One region of the Pseudomonas sp. ES4 genome, then DNA from elsewhere that is predicted to be linked to it. Evidence: predicted binding sites of a transcription regulator. Region 1 holds the regulator's gene; each other region holds the start of a gene.
The links. The regulator FliA, encoded in region 1, starts transcription of late flagellar genes. The targets are predictions, from matches to a motif close to CTAAAGTTTNNNNNNNNNNNGCCGNTAA.

Region 1 (7,623 bases):
ATTGCTCAATAGTCTTCAGAAGGCAGGACAAGGCTCGGAAGAGGGTGTTCTGCTGGAGCCAAGCATGGCTGAAAAACTGCAACGTTCGTTGATCGACGCGGCGCAGCGTCAGGAAATGCAAGGTCAACCGGTGATTCTGCTGGTCGCCGGTCCGGTTCGCGCGATGCTGTCGCGATTCGGCCGATTGGCAGTCCCGGGTTTGCATGTGTTGGCTTACCAGGAAATACCTGACAACAAGCAAGTGACCATCGTTGCGACAGTAGGGCCCAACGGCTGAGGTAGTGGTTTATGCAAGTTAAGCGTTTTTTCGCCGCCGATATGCGTCAGGCCATGAAACTGGTTCGTGATGAGCTGGGCGCTGATGCCGCCATCATTGGCAACCGCCGGATCGCCGGTGGTGTCGAGCTGACGGCTGCCCTGGATTACAAGTTGTCGGCGCTGGCCCCGCGCGTTCCGAACATGGAACTCGAAGACGAGCTGCGCAAGACCCAATCGCGGATCGTCACCGCCCAGGCCGAACTGAGCCTGCGCAGCGATGGCGAGAGCGACAAGTCCACCAATCGCCAATTGTTCGCCGGCCTGCCACTGACCGCCGCCGAGCCGCTGATCGAACCGACGTACACCGAACCCCATCGTCCTGCACCGGTTGCGGCACCAGCCTCTGGTGGCGTCGACCCACGGGCCTTCGACTCGATGCGTTTCGAGCTCAACAGCCTGCGCGAACTGATGGAAGTGCAACTCGGCTCCCTGGCCTGGAATCAGCTGCAAGGCAGCCGTCCGGCCCAGGCCAATCTTTGGCGTCGCCTGCAACGCATCGGCCTGTCCGGCCCGTTGTCGCGCGATTTGCTGGCGCTGATTACCGATATTGAAGAACCTCGTCAGGCCTGGCGCATGTTGCTGGCACACCTGGCGCGGATGATCGCCACACCGGAAGTCGAGCCTCTGGAGGAGGGCGGCGTGATTGCCATGGTCGGTCCTGCCGGCATGGGCAAGACCACCACCCTGGCCAAGCTCGCGGCCCGTTACGTGCTCAAGTACGGCGCGCAGAACATCGCGCTGGTCAGCATGGACAGTTTCCGTATTGGTGCTCAGGAACAACTCAAGACGTTGGGCCGGATCCTCAATGTGTCGGTGACTCACGTCGATCCGGGGCAGTCACTGGTACAGGCGCTGGAGCCCTTGCTGCGCAAACGCGTGGTGCTGATCGATACCGCGGGCCTTCAGGCCAGCGATCCGGCACTGCGCATGCAGCTCGAAAGCCTGGCCGGTCGTGGCATCAAATCGAAAAATTATCTGGTTTTGGCAACCACCAGCCAAAAACAGGTTCTAACGGCCGCTTATCACAGTTACAAGCGTTGTGGGCTCGCTGGCTGCATCCTGACTAAACTGGATGAAACGGCAAGTCTGGGCGAGGTGTTGAGCCTGGCCATCAGTCATGAATTGCCGGTGGCCTACCTGACCGATGGCCCGCGGATCCCGGATGATTTGCATCTGCCGCGTCGTCATCAGTTGGTCAGTCGCGCCGTAAGCGTGCAAATGCAAGAAGAACCCAGCGAAGAAGCCATGGCTGACATGTTCGCTGATATTTACCACAGCCCGACCAAGCAGGTGGGCTGAGGTACTAATGACAGTTTTTGTACCTACATCGATGGCCTGCCATGCATTGTTCAGTTAATGAACGCGCAGCCAGTAATGTGGCCTCCGTCTAAGTAAGACAAGGTAAAGAAATTCATGGGCAGCATGCATCCCGTACAGGTGATCGCGGTGACCGGCGGCAAAGGTGGCGTCGGGAAGACTAACGTGTCAGTGAACTTGTCCCTGGCTCTAGCTGAGCTCGGTCGGCGCGTCATGCTGTTGGACGCCGATCTGGGGCTGGCGAACGTCGACGTCCTGCTGGGGCTGACACCCAAACGTACGTTGGCCGACGTGATCGAAGGCCGCTGCGAGCTGCGCGACGTACTGTTGCAGGGCCCTGGCGGCATCCGCATCGTTCCGGCCGCGTCCGGCACACAGAGCATGGTTCATTTGAGCCCGGCCCAGCACGCCGGCCTGATCCAGGCGTTCAGCGATATCGGCGACAACCTCGACGTGCTGGTGATCGACACCGCGGCGGGCATTGGTGACTCGGTCGTCAGTTTCGTCCGCGCAGCGCAAGAAGTCTTGCTGGTGGTCTGCGACGAACCGACCTCGATTACCGATGCTTACGCACTGATCAAACTGCTGAACCGCGATTACGGCATGAACCGCTTCCGCGTTCTGGCCAACATGGCCCAGAGCCCGCAGGAAGGGCGCAACCTGTTCGCCAAGTTGACCAAGGTCACGGATCGCTTCCTTGACGTCGCCTTACAATACGTCGGCGCGGTGCCTTACGACGAAAGCGTGCGCAAGGCTGTGCAGAAGCAGCGCGCCGTCTACGAAGCCTTCCCGCGGTCCAAGTGCTCACTGGCGTTCAAGGCCATTGCCCAGAAGGTCGATACCTGGCCGCTGCCTGCCAACCCGCGTGGGCACCTGGAGTTTTTCGTCGAGCGCCTCGTGCAACAGACCGCAGGACCTGTGCTATGACAGCCGGTGGCTACAACCTTTACAAGAAGTCGGCACGTGACGCGCAGTACGAGCTGATCGAGCGTTACGCGCCACTGGTTAAACGCATTGCCTACCACTTGCTGGCGCGTCTGCCGGCCAGTGTCCAGGTCGAAGACCTGATCCAGGCCGGGATGATCGGCCTGCTTGAAGTGTCGACCAAATACGACGCCAGCAAAGGCGCGAGTTTCGAGACGTACGCGGGCATTCGAATCCGCGGCGCGATGCTCGACGAAGTACGCAAGGGGGACTGGGCGCCACGTTCGGTCCACCGCAATACCCGGATGGTCAGCGACGCCATTCGCTCGATTGAAGCTAAAACCGGCCGTGACGCTAAAGATCACGAAGTTGCGGCCGAACTCCAATTGAGTCTCGACGATTATTACGGGATTTTGAACGACACCCTGGGTAGCCGGTTATTCAGTTTCGACGATCTGTTGCAGGACGGCGAACACGAAGGGCTGCACGAGGATGGCGCGAGTGCACATCTGGAGCCGTCACGCGATCTGGAAGATGAACGCTTCCAGGCGGCGCTGGCGGACGCGATTGCCAATTTGCCGGAGCGTGAGCGACTGGTGTTGGCGCTGTACTACGACGAAGAGCTGAACCTCAAGGAAATCGGTGAGGTCCTGGGGGTCAGCGAATCGCGGGTCAGCCAGTTACATAGCCAGTGCGCGGCCCGTTTGCGGGGGCGTTTGGGGGAGTGGCGAGCGCGCTGAAGGCAGTGTGGGGGCACTGCGAACGCGGCTGGTGGGGTGTTGAACCTTGCCGGTCACGATCTGTTGTGCTCCAGACAGTCATCGAGTGCATTGCCGGATTGATTGAAATGGCGTGTCCAGGTGCTGGGCGCGTTTAAGACTGCTTGGAGGTCGAATTGGACAAGAACATGAAAATCCTCATCGTTGATGACTTCTCAACGATGCGGCGGATCATAAAAAACCTGTTGCGTGACCTTGGGTTCACCAACACGGTCGAGGCTGACGATGGCATCACTGCGATCCCGGTCCTCAACAGCGGCAGCATCGACTTTCTGGTAACGGACTGGAACATGCCTGGCATGACCGGCATCGATCTGCTGCGTCACGTACGCGCGGATGAAAAGCTCAAGCACCTGCCAGTGCTGATGGTCACCGCTGAAGCCAAGCGCGAGCAGATCATCGAAGCGGCCCAGGCCGGTGTTAACGGCTATGTGGTCAAACCCTTCACGGCCCAGGCGTTGAAAGACAAAATCGAAAAGATTTTCGAACGCATCGGTTGATCCACTTCGCCACGGGGGAGCTATGGAGCATAACGAGTCTTCACAGGGCGATTTCGAATCGACCCTGAAAAAACACGCGGTCGAACTGGTCGAAAGCCTTGAAAAAGGCAGGTTCGGCGACGCTGTGCAACTGATCCATGAGCTCAATCAGACCCGTGACCGTGGCCTGTATCAGGAAGTGGGCAAGCTCACTCGCGAGCTGCATAGTGCGATCGTCAATTTCCAGATTGACCCGAACATGCCGCAAGCCGAGGAGGTCTCGCAGATCACGGATGCCACCGAGCGCTTGGGTTATGTGGTCAAGCTGACCGAAGCCGCGGCCAACCGCACCATGGACCTGGTGGAAAACGCCACGCCGCTGGTCAACGGCCTGAGCAACGAAGCCCAGGCCTTGAGCACCGATTGGGGACGGTTCATGCGTCGCGAAGTCGGGGCTGAAGAGTTCCGCGAGCTGGCTCGGCGAGTCGACGGTTTCCTGACACGCAGCAGCGAAGACAATCGCGTTGTGTCGAGCAACCTCAACGACATTCTGCTCGCTCAGGATTACCAGGACCTCACCGGTCAGGTGATCAAGCGCGTGACCCAACTGGTCACCGAAGTTGAAAGCAACCTGCTCAAGCTCGTGCTTATGGCCAGTCAGGTGGACCGCTTTGCGGGCATCGAACATGACCGTGAAGCGATGCTGGCAGAAAAAGATCCGCAAAAACATCTCTCTCAGGGTGAAGGTCCGCAGATTCATGCCGATAAAAGAGAAGACGTTGTGTCCGGTCAGGACGATGTAGACGATTTGCTTTCCAGCCTTGGATTCTAGGAGCACCCCTACACATGAGCTTCGGCGCCGATGAAGAGATCCTTCAGGATTTCCTGGTTGAGGCCGGCGAGATTCTAGAGCAACTGTCCGAACAGCTGGTCGAGCTTGAAAGCCGACCTGATGATGCGGACTTGCTCAATGCAATTTTTCGCGGTTTTCACACTGTAAAAGGAGGCGCCGGCTTCCTCCAGCTCAACGAGCTGGTGGAGTGCTGTCACATCGCCGAGAACGTGTTCGACATCCTGCGCAAGGGTGAGCGTCGCGTCGACTCGGAACTGATGGACGTGGTTCTTGAAGCGCTGGATGCGGTGAACGGCATGTTCACCGAAGTCCGCGAGCGCAGCCCGATCACGGCTGCCACACCAGAATTGCTGGCGGCACTGGCCCGTTTGGCCGAGCCGAAAACCGCCGATGAAACGGCACCGATCGCCGACGTGGTGGAAGAACCTGCCGCCGAGAGCGAGTCGGGTGACATCACCGATAACGAATTCGAACAACTGCTGGACTCGCTGAACGCCGTCAAGGCTCAGGCAGAAGCCCCGGCAGTTGTGCCAGCGCCGAGCAGCAATGCAGCGGGCAGCGACGAAATCACCGATGCCGAGTTCGAGTCGTTGCTCGATCAACTGCACGGTAAAGGCCAGTTCGCCGTCGATGCGGTAGCCTCGGCGCCAGCCGCACCGGTTGCCCCGAAAGCGCCAGGCGACAGCTCCGATATCACCGACGACGAGTTCGAAGCACTGCTCGATCAACTGCACGGCAAGGGCAACTTTGCCGTTGATGCGCTGGAGTCGGCCATTGCTGCGGTCCCGGCCCCGGCTGCGCCTACCGCAAAAGCGGCTGGCGGCGATCTGATCTCCGATCACGAGTTCGAATCGCTGCTCGACGAATTGCACGGCAAAGGCAAGTTCACTGAAGTCGGCACTGGCGCCGCTGTTTCGGCACCTGTCGCCAAGGCTCCTGCCGCTGCAGCGAAACCTGTCGCCAAAGCGCCCGAGCCGAAAGCCGAAGCGCCGAAGCCTGCTGCTACCCCGGCCCCGGCTCGTGCCGCGTCTGCGCCGCCAGCGGAAAAACCGGCCAGCGAAGCCGAGACCACCGTGCGCGTCGATACCGCACGTCTCGACGAAATCATGAACATGGTCGGCGAGTTGGTACTGGTGCGTAACCGTTTGGTCCGTCTGGGCCTCAACAGCGGCGACGAAGCCATGTCCAAGGCCGTGTCGAACCTCGACGTGGTCACGGCCGACCTGCAAACCGCGGTCATGAAGACCCGGATGCAACCGATCAAGAAGGTCTTCGGGCGCTTCCCACGTCTGGTTCGCGACCTGGCGCGCCAGCTCAAGAAAGAGATCAACCTGGAACTGGTCGGCGAAGAAACCGACCTCGACAAGAACCTCGTCGAGGCCCTGGCCGACCCGCTGGTCCACTTGGTGCGCAACTCGGTCGACCACGGCATTGAAGAGCCGGCCGAGCGTGAAGCGATGGGCAAGCCGCGCAGCGGCAAGGTGATCCTGTCCGCTGAACAGGAAGGCGACCACATCCTGCTGTCGATCTCCGATGACGGCAAGGGCATGGACGCCGACGTTCTGCGCGGCATTGCCGTGAAGAAAGGCTTGATGGACAAGGATGCGGCGGATCGCCTCAGCGAATCCGATTGCTTCAACCTGATCTTCGCGCCGGGCTTCTCGACCAAGACTGAAATTTCCGATGTCTCCGGACGCGGCGTGGGCATGGACGTGGTGAAAACCAAAATCGCCCAGCTCAACGGCACCATCAATATCTACTCGACCAAGGGCAAGGGCTCGAAGATCGTCATCAAGGTCCCGTTGACCCTGGCGATCATGCCGACGCTGATGGTCATGCTGGGCAACCAGGCGTTTGCGTTCCCGCTGGTGAACGTCAACGAGATCTTCCACCTCGACCTGTCGCGCACCAACGTGGTGGACGGCCAGGAAGTGGTGATCGTGCGGGACAAGGCGCTGCCATTGTTCTACCTCAAACGCTGGTTGGTCAGTTCCGCCGCTCACGAAGAGCAGCGCGAAGGCCATGTGGTGATCCTTTCGGTGGGCACTCAGCGGATCGGCTTCGTCGTCGATCAACTGGTGGGCCAGGAAGAAGTGGTCATCAAGCCATTGGGCAAAATGCTCCAGGGAACCCCGGGCATGTCCGGCGCCACCATCACCGGTGACGGCCGCATTGCGCTGATTCTCGATGTTCCGAGCATGCTCAAGCGTTACGCCGCACGGCGTATTTGATTCTGGTGGGGCGGGGCGACTGAGCCTCGCTCCGCCTAACGGAGTGTTTATGGCAGTTAAAGTCCTGGTGGTGGACGATTCGGGGTTTTTCCGCCGCCGCGTCTCGGAAATTCTTTCAGCGGATCCGAATATCCAGGTCGTCGGCACGGCGACCAACGGAAAAGAGGCGATTGATCAGGCGCTGGCCCTCAAGCCAGACGTGATCACCATGGACTACGAGATGCCGATGATGGATGGCATCACGGCAGTGCGGCACATCATGCAGCGCTGCCCGACCCCGGTGTTGATGTTCTCCTCGCTGACCCACGAAGGCGCTCGGGTCACCCTCGATGCGCTGGACGCTGGCGCGGTGGATTTCCTGCCGAAGAATTTCGAAGACATCTCCCGCAACCCGGAGAAGGTCAAGCAACTGCTGTGCGAAAAGATTCTCAGCATCTCGCGCAGTAACCGTCGCGCCAACACGTACAGCGCTCCGGCACCTGTAGCCGCACCCGCCCCGACGCCTGCTCCTTCGAGCGTCAGCAGCTACGGCAGCAGCGCGCCTGCGCGTCCGGCACCGGCGCCGATTCCGGCGCGTACCCCTGCGCCAGCCTCGTCGTCGCCAGCGCCGAAACGCAAAGCCTACAAACTGGTCGCCATCGGTACGTCCACTGGCGGCCCGGTTGCCTTGCAGCGGGTGCTGACCCAGTTGCCGGCCAATTTCCCCGCACCGATCGTATTGA
Region 2 (7,623 bases), on a different contig from region 1:
GCATTCAGGCGAACATCCACACCCTTCATCCCTACTTTGCCTAAGTCGTAACCAACAGACGCATCAAACAACGTGTAGGCCGGCACCTTCATGGTGTTTTCCGCGTCGGCCCAGCTATAGCCGACATATCGCACACCACCACCCAATCGCAGACCATCGAGTGCCGCGCTATCGAACGTGTAGTCAGCCCAGAACGAAGCCATGTGCCGTGGCGCCTGGGTCGGCGAGTTGCCCTTGTTCTCGATCACGTCAGTGGCCGTACTCAAGGTGCTGATCATCGACTTTGCGTATTCGATGTCGGTGAAGGTGTAGCTGCCGAGGACTTTAAGGTTGTCAGTCACCTGCATGTGCGCTTCCAGTTCCAGGCCCTGGGAGCGGACAGTCCCTACGGCGCGATAGAAGTTTTCCTGCGGCAGTTTGGTCGCCAGGTTTTCCTGATCAATGCGGAACAGCGACGCGGTGAACAAATTGTCGGTGCCCAGCGGTTGGTACTTCAGGCCCACCTCCCATTGCGTACCATCGGTCGGTGCCAGGGGATTACCCGCACTGTCCGAGTAGGAGTTCGGGTTGAACGACTCGGAGTAGCTGATGTAAGGCGCAATGCCGTTATCGAACAGGTACAACGCCCCGGCGCGCCCCGTCAGCTTGGTGCGTTTGTCACTGATTTCGGTGCCGACCGCCCGGTCGGTTTCAGCCAGCCGATTCTCATCGGACGTTTCCACCCAGTCCTGGCGCAGCCCGAGCGAGAAGCGCCACTTATCCATCTCGATCAAATCTTGAAGGTACACGCCGGTTTGTTCCAGGCGACGCAGATAGCTGGTCGGACTGTAGAACTCGATATCGGAATTTCCATACGCCGGGTTGAACGCATCAATCGGGGCAAGACCACCGCTGGTCCAGTCGACCACGGTTTTGCGACGCTGGTAGTCCGCACCCATCAGTACGGTGTGTTTGGTTGCACCGGTGAAGAACTCTGCTTGCAGCATGTTATCGACAATGAATGCATGAAGTTTCTCGTCGCCACCGGTGTAATAACGATTCAACTCATTACTGGACGGTGTGGTCCAGCCATAGGCATAGACCTGATCCAGCTTCACTTTGGAGTCGAGGTAACGGAAGTTCTGTCGTGCCGTGAAGACATTGTTGAAGCGATGCTCGAACTGGTAACCGAAGGACTGCTGATCACGCTGGAAGCCATCAATGCTCGGTTCGCCCTCGAAGAAGTGTGGGGAAATTCGATTCCCATTGCGCTGATGAATGGTGCCGCCGGCCGGCACGCCACCGTGATAACCACCGTCTGGATCGTGCTGCAAATACGCTTGTAGGGTCAGCGAGGTGTCTTCGGTGAAATCGATGCTAACCGTAGGCGCGAGGGCGAAGCGTTTTTCTTTGTTGTGATCGAACTGTGTGTCGGACTGATCCGCCAGCCCTGTCAGGCGATAGGCTACGCGTTTGTCGTCATTCACCGGGCCGCTGAAGTCGAAACCCATGCCACGCTGACCCTGAGTGCCCACCGTAGCTTGAACCTGATGATAGGCCTCATACAGCGGCCTCTTACTGGTCAGCGCCACCAGGCCGCCGGGTGAGCTGCGACCATAGAGCACCGATGACGGCCCTTTGAGGATATCGAGGCGCTCCAGAAAGTACGGGTCTACCTGCATGGTGCTGTAGGTGCCACTGTCACCCATGGACTTCAAGCCATCCAGATAAATGTTATCCACCGAACCATCGTTGAAGCCGCGCAGCGCCACGTAGTCATAGCGATGGGTTGCGCCATAAGGGTTGGTCAACACGCCGGGGGTGTAACGCATGGCCTGGGAGACGGTTTGCGAACCTTGATCGTCCATTTGCTCGCGGGTTACCACCGAGACGCTTTGCGAGGTTTCCAGCAACGCAGTACTGGTCTTGGTGGCGATCTGGCTATGTGTCGCGTTGTAACCGTCCATGCTGCCCAGCGCATTACCGAGGGCAAAGCCTTTGATGTCGGTGGTGGGCAATGCCAGCGCTTCGGTTTCGGCGACCGGGCGCAACACGTAGCTGCTGCCATCCTGACTCACGGCCTCCAGACCCGAACCGCTGAGTAAACGTCGCAAAGCCTGATCTGCCGAATATTCGCCCTGGACGCCGGGTGACTGGAGGCCCCCGGTTTGCGAAGGAGTCATCGATAAGGTAATTCCCGCCTGACGCGCAAACTGGTTGAGCACATCGCTCAACGAGCCTGCGGCAATATTGTAACGGTGGCTGCTGACCTCGCTGCCCGCTGCCGCTACGCCCAGTGTCGGCAATACGCCGACACCCAGCGCGGTGGAGAACAGTGCAGCGCGTACGGCGTAGCGCAGGGCGCCTGAATCGGCGGCGAAAAGAAGAGGGTTCTTACTGGTGGCGCGCACAGTCATTGTAGGTTTCCGTAGGAAGTCGCTGAAGTCAGGATTGAAGTGCTTACTGACTAAGCCGGACTTGCCCGCAAAACCCGCCAAAAATAATTCAGGCCTGTCGCTCCAGCGTCACCCACCAGCGAGTGCGATAGCGCAGTTGCACCGGCAGGGTTTGCGGCAGGATGGCCAGCAACCTGTCGGTGTTCTCCAGTCGGAAAACCCCGGACAGCCGTAAGTCGGCAATGTCCGCTGCGCACGTCAGATAGCCGTGGCGATAGCGCCCGACTTCATCCAGGAAATCCCCCAGACGCATATTGCGAGTCACGATCAGCCCGTCGACCCAAGCGCCGGCATCCATGTCCAGCGGCGGCGCCAGCTTCGCCTGGTGATGATCGATCAGATAACTCTGCCCGGCCTGCACCTGGGTCGGCGTGCCACCGGCGGCAAGCGGTGAATGTATGAGGACCATGCCGCCGGTAACGCTGAGCCGCGTGCAGTCGTCGTCCTGCCGCAGGATGAAACGTGCCCCCACTCCTTCATATACACCCTGGCGACTTTGCACCCGCAGCGGTCGATCAAACGGAGATCCTTCGTCGATCCCGCCGCACGTCACGATGACCTCGCCGCGAGTCAGTTTGATCAGCCGCTGCTGCGCGTTGTAATCCAGATCCACTGCACTGGCGGTGTTGAGTTCCAGTCGCGTGCCATCGGGCAATTGGAAACCGCGCCGTTCGCCCGTGGCGGTGGCGAAGTCGGCGGTCCACTGTTGCCAGCCCACCGCATCTTTGCCCAGCCACGCCACCGACCCTATCAGCAACGCTCCTGATAGCAGCTTCAAGGCCTGGCGGCGACCCAGTCCCTGGGCGCTGTTTTCCAACGTATTGAAGGCCACTTGAGCACCGGGCACTGCCCGCAGGTTGCTGCTCAACTCGGCTTGCAGCGACTGCACCCGTTGCCAAGCCAGTTCGTGTTCATGGTGTTCAGCCCACCAGACCTCGCATTGCTGACGTAGCCTGGCATTAGCCGAGTTGTTACGCAGACGCAGCAGCCAATGGATGGCTTGTTTGACGACCTGCTGATGCGGTTCCCCGCGTCGAGTCAGCGACAAGTTATCCACAGGCATCACGTTTCATACCGCAGCACGTAGCAGTGATACAGCGCGTCGGCGACATAGCGCTCAACTGAACGCAGAGACAAGCCCATCTGCTCGGCGATGTGTTTGTGGGTAAGTCCTTCGCACTGCGCCAGCAGAAACGCCTGACGCACTTTCGGCTTCAGGCCTTCGAGCATGCGCGCGATGCTTTCCAGCAACTCAAGCACTAATGCCCGCGCTTCGACGCTCGGGGTTTCGGACTCGGGCAAATGGGCGATGGTTTCCAGGTAGGCGCGTTCGATTTCTTCACGACGCCAATGGTCGATCACCAGCCCACGGGCGATCGTTCGAAGAAAGGCGCGGGGAGCCTTGAGCTCCAGGCGTTCGGTTCTGTGCAGCAGCCGCACAAACGTGTCCTGAGCCAGATCCGCCGCATCGGCTGCATTACCCAAACGCGCGCGCAGCCACGTGTTGAGCCAACCGTGATGGCTGCTGTAAAGCGCCTGTACTGCAAACTCAGGTGAGGACATGGATGCGACAGCCCGAACATCACAAATGATAATTAGTCGCATTGTCATCAAGGGTCCGGGAATTTGCAACAGCCGGACAAACAGTCGCCACTCTAAAAAGGCTGATCAGGCGCTTTGGCACGCCGTTCGGCGGGTATCTGACAGGAATGCCGACCATTTCGTACAAACGCCTAAGTTTTCTCCGGTTTGTGCCGACAGCCTGATGAGACATGCGTGCACCAAAGTAGAGCGGCTCCAGAGTCCTGCCTGCGCTGTTACATGGAATGTTGCATCCCGGAACGCATCCCCACTTTTTGCATAAGAAGTCCCATGAAATGAATCTCAAATTCAGCCATAAAATCCTTCTGGCCGCCTCCGGCGTCGTGGTGCTGGCTTTTGCGTTGTTCACTTTGTACAACGACTATCTGCAGCGAAACACCATTCGTCAAAACCTTGAATCGAGCGTCCAGCAGGCCGGCGACCTAACCGCCAGCAGCGTGCAGAACTGGATGAGCGGCCGCGTGCTGGTGCTGGAAAACCTCGCGCAAAACGTCGCCCATCAAGGCGCCAATGCCGACCTTCCCGGGCTGGTCAATCAACCGTCCCTGACCTCGAACTTCCAGTTCACCTACGTAGGCCAGGCCAACGGCGTGTTCACTCAGCGTCCGGACGCGAAGATGCCCGACGGTTACGACCCGCGTCAGCGTCCCTGGTACAAACAGGCCGTGGCTGCCGACAAGACCATGTTGACCCCGCCTTACATGGCCGCCGTCGGTGGCCTGGTGGTGACCATCGCCCTGCCGGTGAAAAAGAACGGCGAGTTGCTCGGCGTGGTCGGTGGTGACCTGAGCCTGGAAACCCTGGTGAAGATCATCAACTCGGTGGACTTCGGTGGCATCGGTCACGCATTCCTGGTCAGCGCCGACGGTCAGGTGATCGTCAGCCCGGACAAGGACCAGGTGATGAAAAACCTGAAGGATATTTACCCGAACGCTGGCGTACGCATCGAGAAGGGTAATCAGGAAGTCACCCTGAATAAGCAGGACCGTATCCTTTCGTTCACGCCGGTCAATGGTTTGCCGAATGCTGAGTGGTACATCGGTCTGTCGATCGACAAGGACAAGGCCTACGCGCCACTCAGCCAGTTCCGCACTTCTGCGCTGATCGCGATGTTCATCGCCGTGACGGCCATTGCCGTGCTGCTGAGCCTGTTGATCAACGTGCTGATGCGTCCGCTGACCACCATGGGCCGTGCGATGCAGGACATCGCTCAGGGTGAGGGCGACCTTACCCGACGTCTGGCCGTGGAAAGCAAAGACGAATTCGGTGAGCTGGGCGGTTCTTTCAACCAGTTCGTTGAGCGAATTCACGCATCGATTTCCGAAGTGTCGTCGGCCACCCGCCAGGTTCACGACCTGTCGCAGCGGGTAATGGCCTCGTCCAACGCCTCGATCGTCGGTTCCGACGAGCAAAGCGCCCGCACCAACAGTGTCGCCGCGGCGATCAACCAGTTGGGCGCCGCCACCCAGGAAATCGCCCGCAACGCCGCCGATGCTTCCCAGCACGCCAGCGGCGCGAGCGAGCAGGCCGACGACGGTCGTCAGGTGGTGGAGAAAACCATTCTGGCGATGACCGAGTTGTCGCAGAAAATCAGCCTGTCCTGCACGCAGATCGAAACCTTGAATGCCAGCACCGACAACATCGGGCACATTCTGGATGTGATCAAAGGCATCTCCCAGCAGACCAACTTGCTCGCACTCAACGCGGCCATTGAAGCGGCCCGCGCCGGTGAAGCCGGTCGTGGTTTTGCGGTGGTGGCGGACGAGGTGCGTAACCTCGCTCACCGAACTCAGGAATCGGCGGAGGAGATTCACAAGATGATCACCTCGCTGCAGATCGGTTCTCGCGAAGCGGTGACCACGATGAACGCCAGTCAGGTCTCCAGCGAACAGAGCGTCGAAGTGGCGAACCAGGCTGGTTTGCGACTGGTCAGCGTGACTCAGCGCATCGGCGAAATCGACGGCATGAACCAGTCGGTGGCGGCGGCGACCGAAGAGCAGACGGCGGTGGTGGAAACTCTCAACGTCGACGTTAACCAGATCAACCTGCTGAACCAGCAGAGCGTGGCCAACCTCAATGAAACGTTGAAGGATTGCGATGCGTTGTCCCTGCAGGCGAACCGGTTGAAGCAGTTGGTCGACAGCTTCAAAATCTGATCGAGCGATGTAAAAGAGCCCGCTGTGGAGTCATCCACAGCGGGCTTTTTCATGCCTTACGCAAACAGCTTCAACACATTGTTCATCGAGTCATCGGCAAAGCCCTGCACGAAATCCGTGAACCCCGGCAGTGCCTCGGCGCCACCCTGTACGGGTTCGGCGATGATCGTCCAGGTCGCTCGGGATTTGTTCGCGCCCAGCGGTTCGACACTCATCGCCGCCCATAAATTGGCTACGCCCAAGGTGTTGTAAATCGTGGTCCAGGTCATGTTCAGCGCCTGGTCATCCCGGGAGTTGAGTTGCTCGACCACCAGGTTGCCGTCCTTGAAGAATTTCTTGCGCAGGGACGACACGCCTTCGCCGGTCATCTCGATGTGCGACAGCGCTGGAATGAATTGATCGAAGCCGGCGAAGTTACCGACCACTGCCCAGACCTTCCTGGCATCGGCGGGCACTTCCACCGAGGACACCACGTGGCAGCCTTGCGGATTTTTGATCAGGGTGTCGGGTTGTAGGGTTTTCATGGTTTTGCTCCGGTTGAGTGAATCAGATGAAGTTGATTTCTTTGAGGTAGTCGCAGCCGCGACGCAGCAGCGCCGGGGATTTTTCCGGGTAATGCGCGCCCATCTGCCGCACGCCCGCCTGAGCGTTGGCGTGGCCGATCATTGAGATGTCGCCGATGTCTTCCTCGAAGCCGTTGAGGTAGAAACCGAGCACGCCAAACAACGCGTTGTCGCTGTCGACCCGACCCAGTTGCTGCTGCCAGTCGGCGACGCTGACCATGGAAAACTCCCGACCTGCCTCACGGAATGACGCGACGTAGTTGTCCCAGCTCAGAGGCTCGGGGTTGTGCAGGTTGAACACCGCTTTTTCCGCTGAATAACGGCTGGCATGGAAGGCGATGAACCGGGCGAGAAAGTCCACCGGCATCAGGTCGAAATTCAGCGCGAACTCCGGCACCTGGCCGAGCTGGATCGAGCCTTTGAGCATCAGCATCAAGCGATTCTTGTGCGGCTGGCAGACACCGGTGAGGCTGTTGAAACTGATGTTGCCGGGACGATAAAGATTGACCCGTACGCCACGTTCGCGAGCCCGTTCGAGGATTCGCTCACCGACCCATTTGGACAGGTTGTAGCCGTTCTTGATGTAGATCGGCGGGGTCTGCGCGGCGGGCAATTCCAGCACCCGGCCATCGGCGGAAATCGTGCTGGAAGCCGAGAGCGTCGAGACGAAATTGAAGATCTTTTTGCTGCGCCCTTCGCACAACCGAAGGCACTCGAAAATCGGCTCGACGTTGTCCCGCGCCAGCGACTCGTAATCGAGTACGTGATTGACGTTCGCGGCGTTATGCACCAACGCGCCGAACTGCCGATCCAGTCGCTCGTAAACATCCGCTTCGAGCCCCAATGACGGACGCGTGATGTCCGCCG
Region 3 (7,623 bases), on a different contig from region 1:
GGCAGGCCGGCCATCAGCGGGAACACCGCCAGAATGATCGGGACCGCGCCGCGTAGCCCGACCCAGGAAATGAACGCCTTCTCGCGCCCATGGAATGCCTTGAACGGCAGCAGGCCGACGATCACCGACAACGGCCGCGCAAACAGAATCATCCACAGCGCCAGGCCCAGGGCGGGCAGGGCAATCGGCAACAGGTCGTGGGGTGTTACCAGCAACCCCAGCACCAGGAACATGCCGATTTGTGCCAGCCACGCCATGCCATCGAGCATGTGCAAAATGCCGTGGCGGCTGCGCACAGGGCGATTGCCGATGACCAGGCCGCACAGGTAAACCGCCAGGAAGCCGCTGCCGTGCAAGGCGTTGGTCAGGGCAAACACGACCAATCCGCCAGCAATGACCAGGATCGGGTACAGGCCGGTGGCCAAGTGGATACGGTTGACCAGTTGCAACATGACCCAGCCGCCGCCCAGACCGATGACAGCGCCGATACCGAACTCACGCAAAAAGTGCCCGAGCAGGCTCCAGTGCAGACCGGACTGGCCGCTGGCGAGCATGTCGATCAGGGTCACGGTGAGGAACACCGCCATCGGGTCGTTGCTGCCGGACTCGATTTCGAGGCTGGCGGTCACCCGTTCGTTCAAGCCTTTGCCGCCAAGCAGCGAGAATACCGCCGCGGCGTCGGTGGAGCCGACGATAGCGCCGATCAGCAGGCCTTGAATCAGGTTCAGGTCGAACAGCCACGCGGCGGCCATACCGGTCAGCCCGGTGGTGATCAACACCCCGACCGTCGCCAGCGACAGCGCCGGCCATAACGCCACGCGGAAGCTGGAAACCCGGGTGCGCAAGCCGCCGTCGAGCAGGATGACTGCCAATGCAAGGTTGCCGACCAGATAAGCCGTTGGGTAGTTATCGAAGATAATGCCGGCGCCATCGACGCCGGCCGACATGCCCACCGCGAGGATGATCACCAGAATCGGGATGCCAAGGCGCGATGAAAGTGAGCTCACCAGAATGCTTGCACCTACCAGCAACGCGCCGATCAAGAACAGGCTGTTGATGGTCGTCGCATTCAAAGGCAGTACTCCAGAAAGCTAAAGGCGGGCGCAAACTGACCATGCAGTCTGCGTGCCAGCGATTCTAACCTGTTGAAATGTGATGCTGTCAAAAAGCTTTTTGCAGAGGGGGGGCGCAAGGACAGTGATCGTTCCCTCGCTCTGCGTGGGAATGCCTCAACGGACGCTCCGCGTCCGCTTTTTGGGACGCGGAGCGTCCCGGGCTGCATTCCCACGCGGAGCGTGGGAACGATCAACATCCCCTCTCCACAGGGTTGTTAGAGGCTAAACCGCCCAACCATGTTGTTCAGGTCCAGCGCCAATCGCGACAACTCATTGCTCGCGGCACTGGTCTGGTTGGCCCCGGTCGCCGACTGCACCGACAGATCGCGAATGTTCACCAGATTGCGGTCCACTTCACGGGCCACTTGCGCCTGCTCTTCGGCCGCGCTGGCGATCACCAGGTTGCGTTCGTTGATTTCGACGATTGCACTATTAATAGTGTCCAGCGACATGCCAGCCCCACGAGCGATGTTCAACGTCGACTCGGCGCGCTCGGTGCTGTTGCGCATCGAATCCACCGCGTGCTCGGTACCGCTCTGGATGCTGCCGATCATGCGTTCGATTTCGCTGGTCGACTGTTGGGTGCGATGCGCCAAGGCACGAACCTCGTCCGCGACCACGGCAAATCCACGACCGGCCTCACCGGCACGGGCCGCTTCGATGGCTGCGTTCAATGCCAGCAGGTTGGTCTGGTCAGCCAGGCCGCGAATCACGTCCAGCACTTTACCGATGTCACGGGACTCGTTGGCCAGTTCGCCAATCAGGGTGGCGGTGCTCTGCACGTCGGCGCTCATGCGTTCGATGGCGCTGACGGTTTCCTGCACCAGGTCACGGCCATCACCGGCGGAGGTAGTGGCATTTTTCGAGGCTTCGGACGTGCTGACGGCATTGCGCGCGACTTCTTCCACGGCGCTGGTCATTTCGTTGACCGCGGTGGCGGCCTGTTCGATTTCGTTGTTCTGCTGGGTCAGGCCACGAGCGCTTTCGTCGGTGACGCTGTTGAGCTCTTCAGCGGCGGACGCCAGTTGCGTGGCGGAACCGGAAATCCGTTGCAGGGTGTCGCGCAGCTTGTCCTGCATCTTCGACATGGCCAGCAGCAAGCGGCCGGCTTCGTCCTCACCATCGACGGTGATCGGGCGAGTCAGGTTGCCCTCGGCAATTTCTTCGGCAGCGCTCAGGGCGTTGGCGATCGGCTTGGTGATGCTGTTGGTCAGCAACCAGGCGAAAAGCAGGGTCAGGCCACTGGCGATGACCAGCAACGTGATCACCAGATTGAGGGACATCGAATACTGCTCACCGGCACGCGTGTCGGTTACTTCTATCTGTTGGGTGTTGATCTCAAGCAACTTCGCGAGGGCTGAGTTGACTGCTTCGGAGTTGGAGAGTAATTCACTGTTGAGCATGGCGCGCAGTTCGTCGACCTGGTTATTGCGCGAGAGCGTCTTCATCCGGTCTTCGAGTTGGCGATACTGCGCCAGCAACTGCACGTATTGATCGTAAGCAGCGCGTTCCTGCGGACCGTCGATCAGCGGTTCGTAGACTCGTTGAGCGTCGCGGATCTGCTGATTACGCAGTTCAAACAGCTCGAAAGTTTTCTGCTGCACATCAGGTTCGCGGTTAACCAGCAAACGATAGGACAGCACTCGCAGGCGCAGGGTCAACTGAGTGAACTCGTCGAGGCTCTTGATGCTCGGCACGCTCATGGAGGCGATGTCTTCACCCGCACCGCGAATCTTGCTCATCTGGTTCAAGGCAAACACACCCAGAATCAGCATCAGGCCGCCAATCAGGGCAAAACCGAGGAACGCCCGTGGCGCGATATTCATATTACGAAGGGACATGGTGTTTACCGAAAAGAGCGCATTCGTGCGGCGCTGAGACTGACGTATGGATGACTTATCGGTCATACGACTAAAGTCTTGAGGCCCTGCGCGTTTTTGTCGCACAAACGCTTCGGCGACGAAGTGCAGGAACCAGATCCGCCAATCACAGTCTTTAAAGTTCGCGAGGACGGTCGCCCGCCAGGAAAATCAAGGCTTTGCGCCCCAATACCCCTGGCATCCGTGGTGACTTTTCTTTATCGTACGCGCCCTTTGAAAATGCTCGGAAAATCAAAATGTTGGAAGCATCCCTAAGCCAATTGGAACAGCTGGTCAGCGACCTGGTGCAACAGAACCAGACCCTGCTCGGCAGCAACCAGACCCTGAGCGCAGAATTGGCCCAGGCCAAGGATGAAAACGAAAGCCTGCAACTGAGCCTGATGGAACAGGAAGAGAAACAAGGTGCCACCGCTGCACGCATCCAGGCCCTGGTTGAGCGCGTCAGCGCCGGCCCGGTCAGCGCATGAATCACGGCTCCGCAGGGGTAAAAGTCGTCTCGATCCTGGGGGAGGACTATTCGATCAAGGCGCCGGCCGGGGAAGAGCAAACCCTGCTGGACGCCGCGTTAATGCTGAAGGCTGCCCTGGCTGACACCAAAAGGAAGTACCCGACGCTGATCGGTGACCGCTTGCTGGTATTGGCCGCGATGAATCTGTGCTCCCAGCAGATCGAAATGCAGAAACAGCACAAGCAGGAACTCGACCGTTACCAAGAGCAAGTCAGCGCCACGGTTGAAGTGATTTCCAAGACGATCAATCAGGCCTGATCGGCTTTGCGCACAACCAAAGAATAAATTGTCGCTTGCGTTGTATACAATCGGCACGGCTGTTGCAGTGTTTCAGCCTCTTATTCTTTGGGGGTGCTCCATGCAGTTCTGGCGACGCAGTATTCAATGGCAGTTGATCCTAAGCATGGGCACCGCCCTGCTGGTCAGTATCCTGATCGTGGTTGGCATTTATACCCTCGTGGTCAACCGTCTCGCCGAGCGCTATCTGGTCGAACAAGCGCTGCCGTCGAGCATCGAAGCGATGCGCAACGACATCGAGCGAATCCTCGTTCAACCCCTCACCGCCGCCAAGGACATCGCCAGTAACAGCATGGTGCGCGACTGGCTGGCCGGGGGCGAAAACAGCGCCCAGACCGATACCTTCGTGGAGTATCTGGAAGGCATCCGCGCCGAGCACAAAGCCTTTACCGCGCTGATCGTCGGCACGGCTTCAAACCACTACTTCAATGAAAAAGGCCTGGACCGGACCCTCAGCCGTTCCAACCCCAAAGACGCCTGGTTCTATTCGTTTCTCGACAGCAACCAGCCGCGCACCCTCAATATCGACAATGACACCGCGACCGGAGAGTTGGCGCTGTTCATCGACCTCAAGGTCGAGCAGGCCGGCAAAGTCGTGGGCGTTGCCGGGCTTGGCCTGAGCATGAAAGAGCTGTCGGAGCTGATCCACAACTTCAACTTCGGTGAGCGCGGCAAGGTCTATCTCGTACGTTCCGACGGTTTGATCCAGGTTCACCCCGAGGCTCAGTTCAGCGGCAAACGCACGTTGGCCGAACAGATTGGCGCCCCGGCAGCGCAAGCGGTCATGGCTCAAAAAGCCGCCACCAGTAGCAGCTTTATACGCGAGGGCGAAGATTTCCTGGCATTGAGCCTGCCGTTGCGGGACCTGGGCTGGACCCTGGTGGCCGAAGTGCCGCAGTCGCAGATCTACGCTGAAGCCCGCCGCGCGATGTGGATGAGCAGCGGCATCGGCCTGGCGGTGGCGCTGGTGTGCCTGATGCTGGTGGTGTTGTTGGCCCGTGGCTTGGTGCGGCCGATTCGTCAGGTAACAGCGGCGCTGGTAGCCATTGGTAGCGGTGGTGGAGATTTGACCCACCGGTTAGATTCCAGCCGCGCCGATGAACTGGGTGACCTGGCTCGCGGCTTCAATCGATTCCTGGAAAGCCAGCGCGACATGATCGGCGAAGTGCTGACCACCAGCGAGCGTTTACGCACGGCCGTCGGCCAAGTGGCGCGGGTGGTGGACAACACCGCCGAACGCTCTGGCCGCCAACAGGAAATGACCGACATGGTCGCCACCGCCGTCCACGAAATGGGCCTGACCGTGCAGGAAATCGCCCAGAACGCCGGCAACGCCGCGGTGGCTTCACAAACTGCCCGGGATGAGGCGATGCAGGCGCGGGAAGTGGTGGGCGGGTCGATCCGGCATATTGAAAGCATGTCCGATGAAATCGGCCTCGCTGCCAGCGCGGTGGGCGAGTTGGCCAATCAGGTGGCATCCATCGATCAGGTGCTGGCAGTGATTCGCGGGATTTCCGAGCAAACCAATTTGCTCGCGCTCAACGCGGCCATCGAAGCGGCGCGGGCCGGGGACATGGGGCGCGGGTTTGCGGTGGTCGCGGATGAAGTGCGCACGTTGGCGCGGCGTACGCAGTCGTCGACCGATGAGATTCAGCAGATGATTGGCAGCCTCAAGCAAGGCGCGGAGAACGCGGTGTCGTCGATGCATTCCGGGCAAGCGGCGACCGGCACGGGCGTCGAGTCGAGCCAGCGCACCGGGGTGTCGTTGACGGCGATTACCGGCCAGGTGGAGCGCATCAGCGACATGAACCATCAAGTGGCGGCGGCAACGGAAGAGCAGTCGGCGGTAACGGAAGAGATCAACCGGAACGTGCAGGGGATTTCAGATCTGGCCCGTGCCACCGCCGGGGAGGTCAGGGCTTGCCGTGAGGACTGTCAGACATTGCAGCGCTTGGCCGATGATCTGGCGCGGCAGATGGGTAGCTTCAAACTCAGCTGACCGATCGTTCCCACGCTCCGCGTGGGAATGCAGCCCGGGACGCTCTGCGTCCCATTGGAACGCGGAGCGTCCCCTGAGGCATTCCCACGCAGAGCGTGGGAACGATCAGTGAGAGGGTGTCAGAACCATTCATCCTGCATCGTCAGGCACACATCATCCCGCGCCTCAAGAATCGCCAGTTCATGGTGACAACCCGGCACTTCCCACGTCAGAAAATACCGCGCCGCCTGTAGCTTGCCTTTATAGAAGCTCACATCCGCCGCATTCCCTTTGGCCAACCCTTCCTCAGCGCGAATCGCCTGCTCCAGCCAGCGCCAGCCAATCACCGTGTGCCCGAACACTTTCAGGTACAGCGCCGAGTTCGCCAGGCTGCTATTAACCTTGCCTTGCCCCAAATCCGTCAGCAGGCCAATGGTCACCGTTTGCAGGCGCGCCACCAGTTTCTCCAGCGGCTCACGCAGCGTGGTCAACGATTCATGCGCTTGAGCGCGTTCGGCGGTGTCGGCAATCAGGCGGATCAATTGCTTGAGCCCCGCACCACCGTTCTGCGCCAGTTTGCGGCCCAGCAGGTCCAGCGATTGAATGCCGTGGGTCCCTTCGTGGATCGGGTTCAGGCGGTTATCGCGGTAATACTGCTCCACCGGGTATTCGCGGGTGTAGCCATGGCCGCCGAGTATCTGGATCGCCAGTTCGTTGGCCTTGAGGCAAAACTCCGACGGCCAGGATTTGACGATCGGCGTGAGCAAATCCAGCAGTTCATGGGCCTGTTTGCGCTCGGCTTCAGTCTCAAGGGTCGTGGTGTCGTCAAACAGCCGCGCCGCGTACAACCCCAGGTCGAACGAGCCTTCGACGTAGGCTTTCTGGGTCAGCAACATGCGTTTGACGTCGGCGTGTTGAATGATCGCCACCGGTGCGGTATTCGGGTCCTTGCTGTCCGGCACGCGACCCTGCGGACGTTCGCGAGCGTATTCCAGGGAATACAGATAACCGGCGTAACCGAGCATCACCGCGCCCATGCCGACGCCGATCCGCGCCTCGTTCATCATCTGGAACATGTAGCTCAACCCGTGATGTGGCTTGCCCACGAGGTAGCCGACACACTCGCCGTTATCGCCGAAGTTCAGCGCGGTGGAGGTGGTGCCGCGCCAGCCCATCTTGTGGAACAGCCCGGCCAGCAACACGTCATTGCGTTTGCCCAGGCTGCCGTCATCGTTGACCAGAAACTTGGGCACGATGAACAGCGAAATGCCCTTCACCCCGGCCGGTGCGTCCGGCAACTTGGCCAGCACCATGTGCACGATGTTTTCCGACAGCGGGTGATCACCGCCAGAAATAAAGATCTTGTTGCCCTTGAGGCGATAGGTGCCGTCAGACGCAGGCTCTGCGCGGGTACGAATATCCGACAGCGACGAGCCAGCATGCGGTTCGGTCAGCGCCATGGTGCCGAAGAAACGACCGTCGATCATCGGTTGCAGGAAGCGCTGTTTCTGCTCCTCGGTGCCGAAACTTTCGATCAGGTTCGCCGCGCCCATGGTCAGGAACGGATAAGAAGTCGACGCCGCGTTGGCTGACTGAAAGTGCGCAAAGCACGCTTGGGACAGCAGCGTAGGAAGTTGCATGCCGCCGGCATCAAAACTGCGCGCAGCGTTGAGGAAACCGGCTTCAAGGAAGGCGTCCACCGCCGGTTTCACTTCCGGAATCAGAATCGCCTGACCATCCTCGTAGCGCGGTTCGTTCTCGTCACCCTTGCGGTTGTGCGGGGCGAAGAACTTCTCGGCGATGGTGCGGGCGGTGCCGATGGCGGCGTCGAAGGTCTCGCGGTTG
Region 4 (7,623 bases), on a different contig from region 1:
TTACCTGACCGAGCACGCTGCTGCGCTGTAAGGTACGTTTGAGGCATAAAAAAACCGGCCGTAGAGGCCGGTTTTTTTATGGGCGGGATAAATCCAGCGACCGGGATCAGTCGTTGAAGTCTTCCCAGCCGCCCATTTGTTTCCAGCGATTGACGATGCCGCAGAACAGCTCGGCGGTCTTCTCGGTGTCGTAGCGAGCCGAGTGGGCCTCACGACCGTCGAAGTCGATATCGGCGGCCTGACAGGCCTTGGCCAGCACGGTTTGGCCATAAGCCAGACCGGCCAGGGTCGCGGTATCGAAGCTTGAGAACGGGTGAAACGGATTACGTTTCATGTCCAGACGCGCGACAGCGGCGTTGAGGAAACCCAGGTCGAAGCTGCTGTTGTGCCCGACCAGAATCGCCCGTTTGCAGCCATTGGCTTTCAGGGCCTTGCGGATGCCGCGGAAAATATCGGTCAGGGCCGTTTCTTCGCTCACCGCCATACGTAGCGGGTGGTCGAGTTTGATCCCGGTGAACTCCAGCGCGGCCGCTTCAATGTTCGCGCCTTCAAAAGGCTCGACGCGGAAGAAATAGGTGTGATCGGGATACACAAACCCTTTTTCATCCATGGCGATAGTGGTTGCGGCAATTTCCAGCAAGGCGTCAGTGGCAGAGTTGAAACCACCGGTTTCAACGTCGACAACAACGGGCAGGTATCCACGGAAGCGCTCAGCCATCGGGTGGCGCGAACCACCTCCGCCGCCTTGACCGTCCTGTTCGTCGTCGAAATGGTCTTCACTCACGCGTGTTCCTCCAGCAGGCGCCAGCGCAGTTTTTCACCGGCGCGCAGCGGGATTACGGTCAGCTCGCCAAATGGCAGGCTGGTTGGGGCGGTCCACTCTTCGCGGACCAGGGTGATGCGATCGGTGTTCACCGGCAGGCCGTAGAAACGCGGGCCGTTCAGGCTGGCGAAGGCTTCGAGCTTGTCCAGCGCGCTGCGCTGTTCGAAGGCTTCGGCATACATCTCGATCGCTGCATAAGCGGTGTAGCAACCGGCGCAGCCGCAAGCGGCTTCTTTGGCGTGCTGGGCATGGGGCGCCGAGTCGGTGCCGAGGAAGAACTTGTCGCTGCCGCTGGTGGCGGCGTCGAGCAGGGCTTCCTGATGGGTGTTGCGCTTGAGGATCGGCAGGCAATAGAAGTGCGGCCGAATCCCGCCCACCAGCATGTGGTTGCGGTTGTACAGCAGGTGATGCGCGGTGATGGTCGCGCCTACATTGGCCGAAGCCTCGTTGACGAACTGCACGGCGTCGGCGGTGGTGATGTGTTCGAACACCACTTTGAGGCTAGGGAAGCGCTCGACCACACGACGCATGTGCTCATCGATGAAGATTTTTTCGCGATCGAACACGTCGACATCGCCACGGGTGACTTCACCGTGAACCAGCAAGGGCATCCCGACTTCGGCCATGGCCTCGAGTGCAGGGAAAATCTTGTCGATGCTGGTGACACCAGAGTCCGAGTTGGTGGTCGCGCCGGCCGGGTACAGCTTGGCGGCGTGAATGAAGCCGCTGGCCTTGGCCTCGCGAATTTCTTCGGGCTGGGTGCGGTCGGTCAGGTACAGCACCATCAACGGTTCGAAGCGGCTGCCAGCCGGGCGTGCAGCGAGAATCCGCTGGCGATAGCCGTCGGCTTCAGCGGTGTTACGCACCGGAGGTACCAGGTTGGGCATGATGATGGCGCGCCCGAAGGTGCGCGCCACATCCGCGACTGTATTGGGCAACACAGCACCATCGCGAAGATGAATATGCCAGTCGTCGGGACGCAGCAGGGTCAGGCGGTCGGACATGAGGGGATTCCAGGCGGGTCAAACTGAGGGGAATGCTACCGGAAAAGACTCTTCCAGGCACTCGCTATCAAGTTTTGCAGGAAGCTTCCGATATCCAACAGGTATGCCGTAAACATCTGTGTGTCGGTCTTTTTGTTGTAGAAGCCAGTGGAGCCTCCCGTGCGCCAGCGTTATTTAGCCTTGCTCAGTGTGTTTGCCAGCCTTCCTGCGATGGCGCTCACTTTCCAGACCCGTCTGGAGAGCATTGAGTGGACGGTCGAAGGAGACAAGTTCGAATGTCGTCTGACTCAGCCGATCACTGATTTTGGTTCGGGTGAGTTCGTGCGCCGTGCGGGTGAGCAAGCGACGTTCCGTCTGAAGGCATATAACGCGATGATCGGCGGTGGTTCGGCCACCCTGCTGGCGGCGGCTGCCCCTTGGCAGCCGGGGCGCGGCGACATCAACCTCGGTTCTGTGCGAATTGGCAGCGGCAATGTGTTGTTCAACAGCTCGCAAGTTCAGGCCGGCCGCTTGATCAGTGGCCTGTTGGATGGTCGCAGTCCGGTCGTTCGACATCACTCGGGCGATGGTCGAGTGTCAGAAGTGCGTCTGTTGCCCGTCAAGTTCAGCCAGGCATTTAATGATTATCAGGGCTGCGTGGCGAAGCTGCTGCCGAAGAATTTCGAGCAGGTTAAACAGTCGCAGATTGGCTTCCCCGGCGAAGGCATGGATCTGGACGCGCAGGCCAAGGCGCAATTACAAGTGATGCTGGAGTTCATGAAGGCTGATCCGACGGTCAACCACATCGAGCTCGATGGCCACTCCGATAACAGCGGCAACCGCCTGACCAATCGGGATTTGTCGCGACGTCGGGCCCTGGCAGTCATGGAATTCTTCAAGGCCAACGGCATTCAGGAGTCGCAGATCACCGTGCGTTTTCATGGTGAGCGTTATCCATTGGCGCCCAATACCAACTCCGCTAACAGGGCGAAGAACCGTCGGGTCAACGTGCACCTCGCGCGGGTTGCGCCCACCGAGAAACCGGCCCCTCAGGCCACGGCATCGGCGAGCGCCGCCTCGACCTCCTGAACCCGCTGTTTTCGTCGCTCACTCGACATAATCTGTCGCTTCGTCGTCATAAGCTGTCGCGCCTCTGTAAATTGCCCTGCATGAGCGGTAGACTTGGCGGCTTTCCGTAGAACCCCGTGGAGTGATGGCATGGCGGACGTAAACAAGGTCGTTCTGGCGTATTCCGGCGGCCTGGACACTTCGGTGATCCTCAAGTGGCTGCAGGATACTTATAACTGTGAAGTCGTGACCTTCACCGCTGACCTGGGTCAGGGCGAAGAAGTCGAACCTGCACGCGCCAAGGCACAGGCCATGGGCGTGAAAGAGATCTACATCGACGACTTGCGCGAAGAATTCGTGCGCGATTTCGTTTTCCCGATGTTCCGCGCCAACACCGTTTACGAAGGCGAGTACCTGCTGGGTACTTCCATCGCTCGTCCGTTGATCGCCAAGCGCTTGATCGAAATCGCCAACGAAACCGGCGCGGATGCCATTTCCCACGGTGCCACCGGCAAGGGCAACGACCAGGTTCGTTTCGAACTGGGCGCCTACGCCTTGAAACCAGGTGTGAAAGTGATTGCTCCGTGGCGCGAATGGGACCTGCTCTCCCGTGAAAAGCTGATGGATTATGCTGAAAAGCACAACATCCCGATCGAGCGTCACGGCAAGAAAAAATCCCCGTACTCGATGGATGCCAACCTGCTGCACATCTCCTATGAAGGCGGCGTGCTGGAAGACACCTGGACCGAGCACGAAGAAGACATGTGGAAATGGACCGTCTCCCCGGAGAAGGCTCCAGATAAAGCGCAATACCTGGAACTGACCTACCGCAACGGCGACATCGTGGCACTGGACGGCGTCGAAATGACCCCGGCTACCGTGCTGGCGACCCTGAACCGTATCGGTGGCGAACACGGTATCGGCCGTCTCGACATCGTCGAGAACCGTTACGTGGGCATGAAGTCCCGCGGCTGCTACGAAACCCCAGGCGGCACCATCATGCTACGCGCCCACCGAGCGATCGAATCGATCACCCTGGACCGCGAAGTGGCTCACCTCAAAGACGAGCTGATGCCTAAATACGCCAGCCTGATCTACACCGGTTACTGGTGGAGCCCTGAGCGTCTAATGCTGCAACAGATGATCGATGCGTCCCAGGCTCACGTGAACGGCGTTGTGCGCCTGAAGCTGTACAAGGGCAACGTGATCGTCACTGGTCGCAAGTCCGACGAATCGTTGTTCGATGCCAATATTGCGACCTTCGAAGAAGATGGCGGCGCCTACAACCAGGCCGACGCGGCGGGCTTCATCAAGCTCAACGCGTTGCGCATGCGTATTGCGGCGAACAAAGGCCGGAAGCTTTTCTGAGACCTTTGAAACCGTAGAGTTGTGGCCTTGTCGGTGACAAGGCCACAATTTCTGAATAGGGGGATTTTCCTGCGGACATCATGTTCAGCGCTCTTTTTGTCTCTGTAATACCTTCCTTCTGATTCCTCTTTCTGAATGCTCTTCAAGCGTTACCTGCTGCGTGTCAGGTAAAAAGAATGATCAAGAATCGTCAGACCGCGTGAATTCAAATTGTAGGCAATGCAAAGTGTTGAGCCGTTGCGATTTTTTGCCTGTCTTGATTGCTTGGTTGCGCTTTCCTTCAGTAGTGCCTCTGATTCAGTACAAGTGAGAAATATGATCACTTGTGCAGGACTTCCCTGTGGGTGCCGGTTTTTTTCGATCCAGGCGCCGAATTCCGTTTTCTTGTTTAGCCACCGCGCATCGACGATGTGCAGGTTTTGCAACTGCTCGGCCAGACTCACGTGCTGAAGAGCCGAAAGGCCCGAATGAATATCGATTCGGGGGGGAGGGTCCTTCAGGTTATCGGGCCGCTGACCACGTTCAGCATTGTCCATCACTTTTATAAATTGCTTTCCCTTGCTGTAATCGGAGGGCGCGTACAGCGACCGGTAGTTGAAGTTTAGTGTGGCGAAGAAAAGAAAAAGCAAATAAAAAGGAAAACTGATCAGGAACCAGACATAGAGTTCCCGCTCCTTATTGTCTAGAAAGGGCAGCGAGACGGCGGCGGATGTTTCAGAAATGGCGGCGAATATCGCAATGACTGTCATGGGGTTTATGATTTTTTTCTTTTGTTTGTTCATGTTTTCTGCTCATGGAAGTATTATCTTTTCTCGATTGATTAGTGTTTTTAGTTTGATATTTATAACGAATAGTTGGAATTTATGTTGGCGCGGAACTCCTTTTAGTGTTGGGTTTGAATAGTATGATAGTAGCGTTATTGTATGCGGGTCGGGTATCTCTGTTCCTGGTGTTTTAAGTAGTGTTGCGTTAAATGTATTTTTTAAGTGTTGCCTTGTGTGATTTTTTTCTTGTTCCTTTTTATGTGGTTTTTGTCGGGTAAAATCGAAAGTGGTAAATATCAGTTACTTTTAAGGGTAGCTCAATAGCCAGAGTTCGTTTGATCGCTTGCGGCGAATCCTCTTGTTCAGGTTTCTGGTTGTAAATGGAAACAAAAAAATTGCGGATAATCGAAATGTTTTCAGGTTGATAAAATTTTTCCTCTCACGATATTTTCTGAAAATTTGTAAGACAATTCCCTAATATCTGTAGGGAATGTCTCTCGGTGTGGGTGGCCGAGGGGGGCGGCATGCCATGGGGGAAACGACTAGGCTATTGTGCGGGCTCTAAAAATTCGAACAGCGAAATTGGACTTGCCCATGAATAAAGTGCTGATCGTGGATGATCACCCTGTCATTCGTCTTGCGGTGCGTATGCTAATGGAACGTCATGGCTACGAAGTCATTGCAGAGACAGACAATGGCGTGGATGCGTTGCAACTTGCCCGTGAGCATATGCCGGATATTGTCATCCTGGATATTGGAATACCGAAACTTGATGGATTGGAAGTCATCGCGCGTCTGACCTCGACAGCAATGCCCATGAAGGTGCTGATATTAACTTCCCAGGCGCCAGGGCATTTTTCAATGCGCTGCATGCAATCCGGTGCCGCCGGGTATGTTTGCAAACAACAAGATCTCACTGAGTTGCTCAGTGCAATAAAGGCAGTATTGTCGGGCTACAGTTACTTTCCGAATCAAGCCTTGCATACTGTGCGTTCAAGTTTGGGGAACGCCAGTGAAGCCGATATGGTCGATCGACTGTCGGGACGGGAAATGATGGTTTTGCAGCAATTGGCTCGAGGCAAGACCAACAAGGAAATCGCCGACGGAATGTTCCTCAGCAACAAGACCGTCAGCACTTACAAGACTCGTCTGTTGTTGAAGCTCAATGCCCGCTCCCTGGTCGACCTGATCGAATTGGCTCAACGCAATGGTCTGGTGTGACCGCCTCGGCGTTTGACGAGGCGCGAGGGGGATCCAGCGGCGACACTTAGTAAAAAGCCTCCGTTTCGGGAGGCTTTTAGGTGTCATAGGTCAAAATCGTAATCGGCCAATTGCTTTTGCAGTCGGCGCTCCTCCAGCAGGTTATCGATGGTACGGCGTTTGCTCAGGTTGGTCTTCGCCACTTCAACCACCGGTTCAGCATCATCAGCCTCAACAGGGGTGAAGTCGTCTTCTACGTCCAATTGCTCTTTGCCAGTGCTCATAGTGTTACTCCAGGCTAAGGCTGCCTTTGGCGCTCCTTATATCGATAATCTCCCGGCGGGTAAAAAAGATTTTTTCAATCGATAAATCAAAAAACCTAATAGCGCCTCAATCGTCCGACGTCTTGTGCTTGTATTCGCACAAATCTTCAATCCGGCAACTGCCGCAGCGAGGCTTGCGGGCAAGGCAAACGTAGCGTCCGTGGAGGATCAGCCAGTGATGGGAATCCAGCAGGTATTCCTTCGGCACGAACTTCATCAGTTTTTGTTCAACCTCGACCACATTTTTCCCTGGCGCAATGCCGGTACGGTTGCTGACCCGGAAAATATGCGTGTCCACGGCCATGGTCAGCTGGCGGAATGCGGTATTGAGCACCACGTTGGCAGTTTTGCGGCCGACGCCGGGTAACGCCTCCAGCTCTTCACGGGTTTGCGGCACTTCGCCCCCATGACGTTCGATCAGTAAGCGACAGGTCTCGATCACGTTTTTCGCTTTGCTGTTGAACAGGCCGATGGTCTTGATGTATTCCGACAGTCCCTCGACCCCCAAGGCATAAATTGCAGCCGGTGTATTGGCTACCGGGTAGAGCTTGGCGGTGGCCTTATTGACGCCGACATCGGTCGACTGCGCCGAGAGGATCACGGATATCAGCAATTCGAACGGCGAGGAGTAGGCCAGTTCGGTCTTCGGCTCCGGGTTGTCTTCGTGAAATCGGCGAAAAATTTCCAGGCGTTTTGCGGCATTCATGGGCAGTGAATTTCCTCGAAGGCGGTCAGTGTGAAGGCGTCGAGCGGGTCCAGGCTTGACGTGCGGCGATCAGCAGTCCCAGCAGTATGAATCCGCCAGGGGCCAGGGTGACCAGGCGCAAGCCGCCGTCGGCAGTGAGCACCCAGCCTTGCCAGTCCGTTTGTGCGGTGCCTGCCAGCCATGGCAGATGGCTGCCGAGTGTCCCGCTGCCGATGAGTTCGCGCAGCAAGCCAAGGCCCACCATCAACGCGCCGAACAGGCCACTCAGGCGCAGGCGATCACGCCAGGTACTCTGGTGAAAACCGGTGTGTTCCAGCACAACGCATTGCAAGGCAATCAACCCTGCATAGAACCCAACATGCTGGTGCCATTGCAGCGACCAGACTTG

Region 2: the regulator FliA is predicted to act here: its motif matches at 4,169-4,196, upstream of ACQ4OB_RS27485 (methyl-accepting chemotaxis protein).
Region 3: the regulator FliA is predicted to act here: its motif matches at 3,012-3,039, upstream of ACQ4OB_RS27435 (methyl-accepting chemotaxis protein).
Region 4: the regulator FliA is predicted to act here: its motif matches at 1,894-1,921, upstream of ACQ4OB_RS12610 (flagellar protein MotY).

Annotation. Positions count from the first base shown of each region.
Region 1 covers NZ_JBOBDO010000021.1:35,790-43,412, reverse strand. The annotation lists gene flhA (flagellar biosynthesis protein FlhA) at 1-277, shown strand, start outside; gene flhF (flagellar biosynthesis protein FlhF) at 289-1,617, shown strand; gene fleN (flagellar synthesis regulator FleN) at 1,732-2,562, shown strand; gene fliA (RNA polymerase sigma factor FliA) at 2,559-3,299, shown strand; gene ACQ4OB_RS21235 (chemotaxis response regulator CheY) at 3,467-3,838, shown strand; gene ACQ4OB_RS21230 (protein phosphatase CheZ) at 3,861-4,649, shown strand; gene ACQ4OB_RS21225 (chemotaxis protein CheA) at 4,664-6,901, shown strand; gene ACQ4OB_RS21220 (protein-glutamate methylesterase/protein-glutamine glutaminase) at 6,951-7,623, shown strand, end outside.
Region 2 covers NZ_JBOBDO010000045.1:506-8,128, forward strand. The annotation lists gene ACQ4OB_RS27470 (TonB-dependent siderophore receptor) at 1-2,396, opposite strand, end outside; gene ACQ4OB_RS27475 (FecR domain-containing protein) at 2,485-3,498, opposite strand; gene ACQ4OB_RS27480 (sigma-70 family RNA polymerase sigma factor) at 3,498-3,998, opposite strand; gene ACQ4OB_RS27485 (methyl-accepting chemotaxis protein) at 4,313-6,193, shown strand; gene ACQ4OB_RS27490 (SRPBCC family protein) at 6,250-6,717, opposite strand; gene ACQ4OB_RS27495 (amino acid adenylation domain-containing protein) at 6,740-7,623, opposite strand, start outside.
Region 3 covers NZ_JBOBDO010000044.1:10,571-18,193, reverse strand. The annotation lists gene ACQ4OB_RS27440 (potassium/proton antiporter) at 1-1,073, opposite strand, end outside; gene ACQ4OB_RS27435 (methyl-accepting chemotaxis protein) at 1,331-2,956, opposite strand; gene ACQ4OB_RS27430 (hypothetical protein) at 3,232-3,462, shown strand; gene ACQ4OB_RS27425 (cell division protein ZapA) at 3,459-3,761, shown strand; partial or broken gene ACQ4OB_RS27420 (HAMP domain-containing protein) at 3,862-4,932, shown strand; gene ACQ4OB_RS27415 (methyl-accepting chemotaxis protein) at 4,954-5,799, shown strand; gene ACQ4OB_RS27410 (acyl-CoA dehydrogenase) at 5,919-7,623, opposite strand, start outside.
Region 4 covers NZ_JBOBDO010000009.1:50,292-57,914, forward strand. The annotation lists gene ACQ4OB_RS12595 (peroxiredoxin) at 1-31, shown strand, start outside; gene rnt (ribonuclease T) at 107-784, opposite strand; gene pyrC (dihydroorotase) at 781-1,827, opposite strand; gene ACQ4OB_RS12610 (flagellar protein MotY) at 1,987-2,895, shown strand; gene ACQ4OB_RS12615 (argininosuccinate synthase) at 3,025-4,242, shown strand; gene ACQ4OB_RS12620 (hypothetical protein) at 4,392-5,024, opposite strand; gene ACQ4OB_RS12625 (response regulator transcription factor) at 5,601-6,227, shown strand; gene ACQ4OB_RS12630 (PA3496 family putative envelope integrity protein) at 6,311-6,490, opposite strand; gene nth (endonuclease III) at 6,597-7,235, opposite strand; gene ACQ4OB_RS12640 (Rnf-Nqr domain containing protein) at 7,261-7,623, opposite strand, start outside.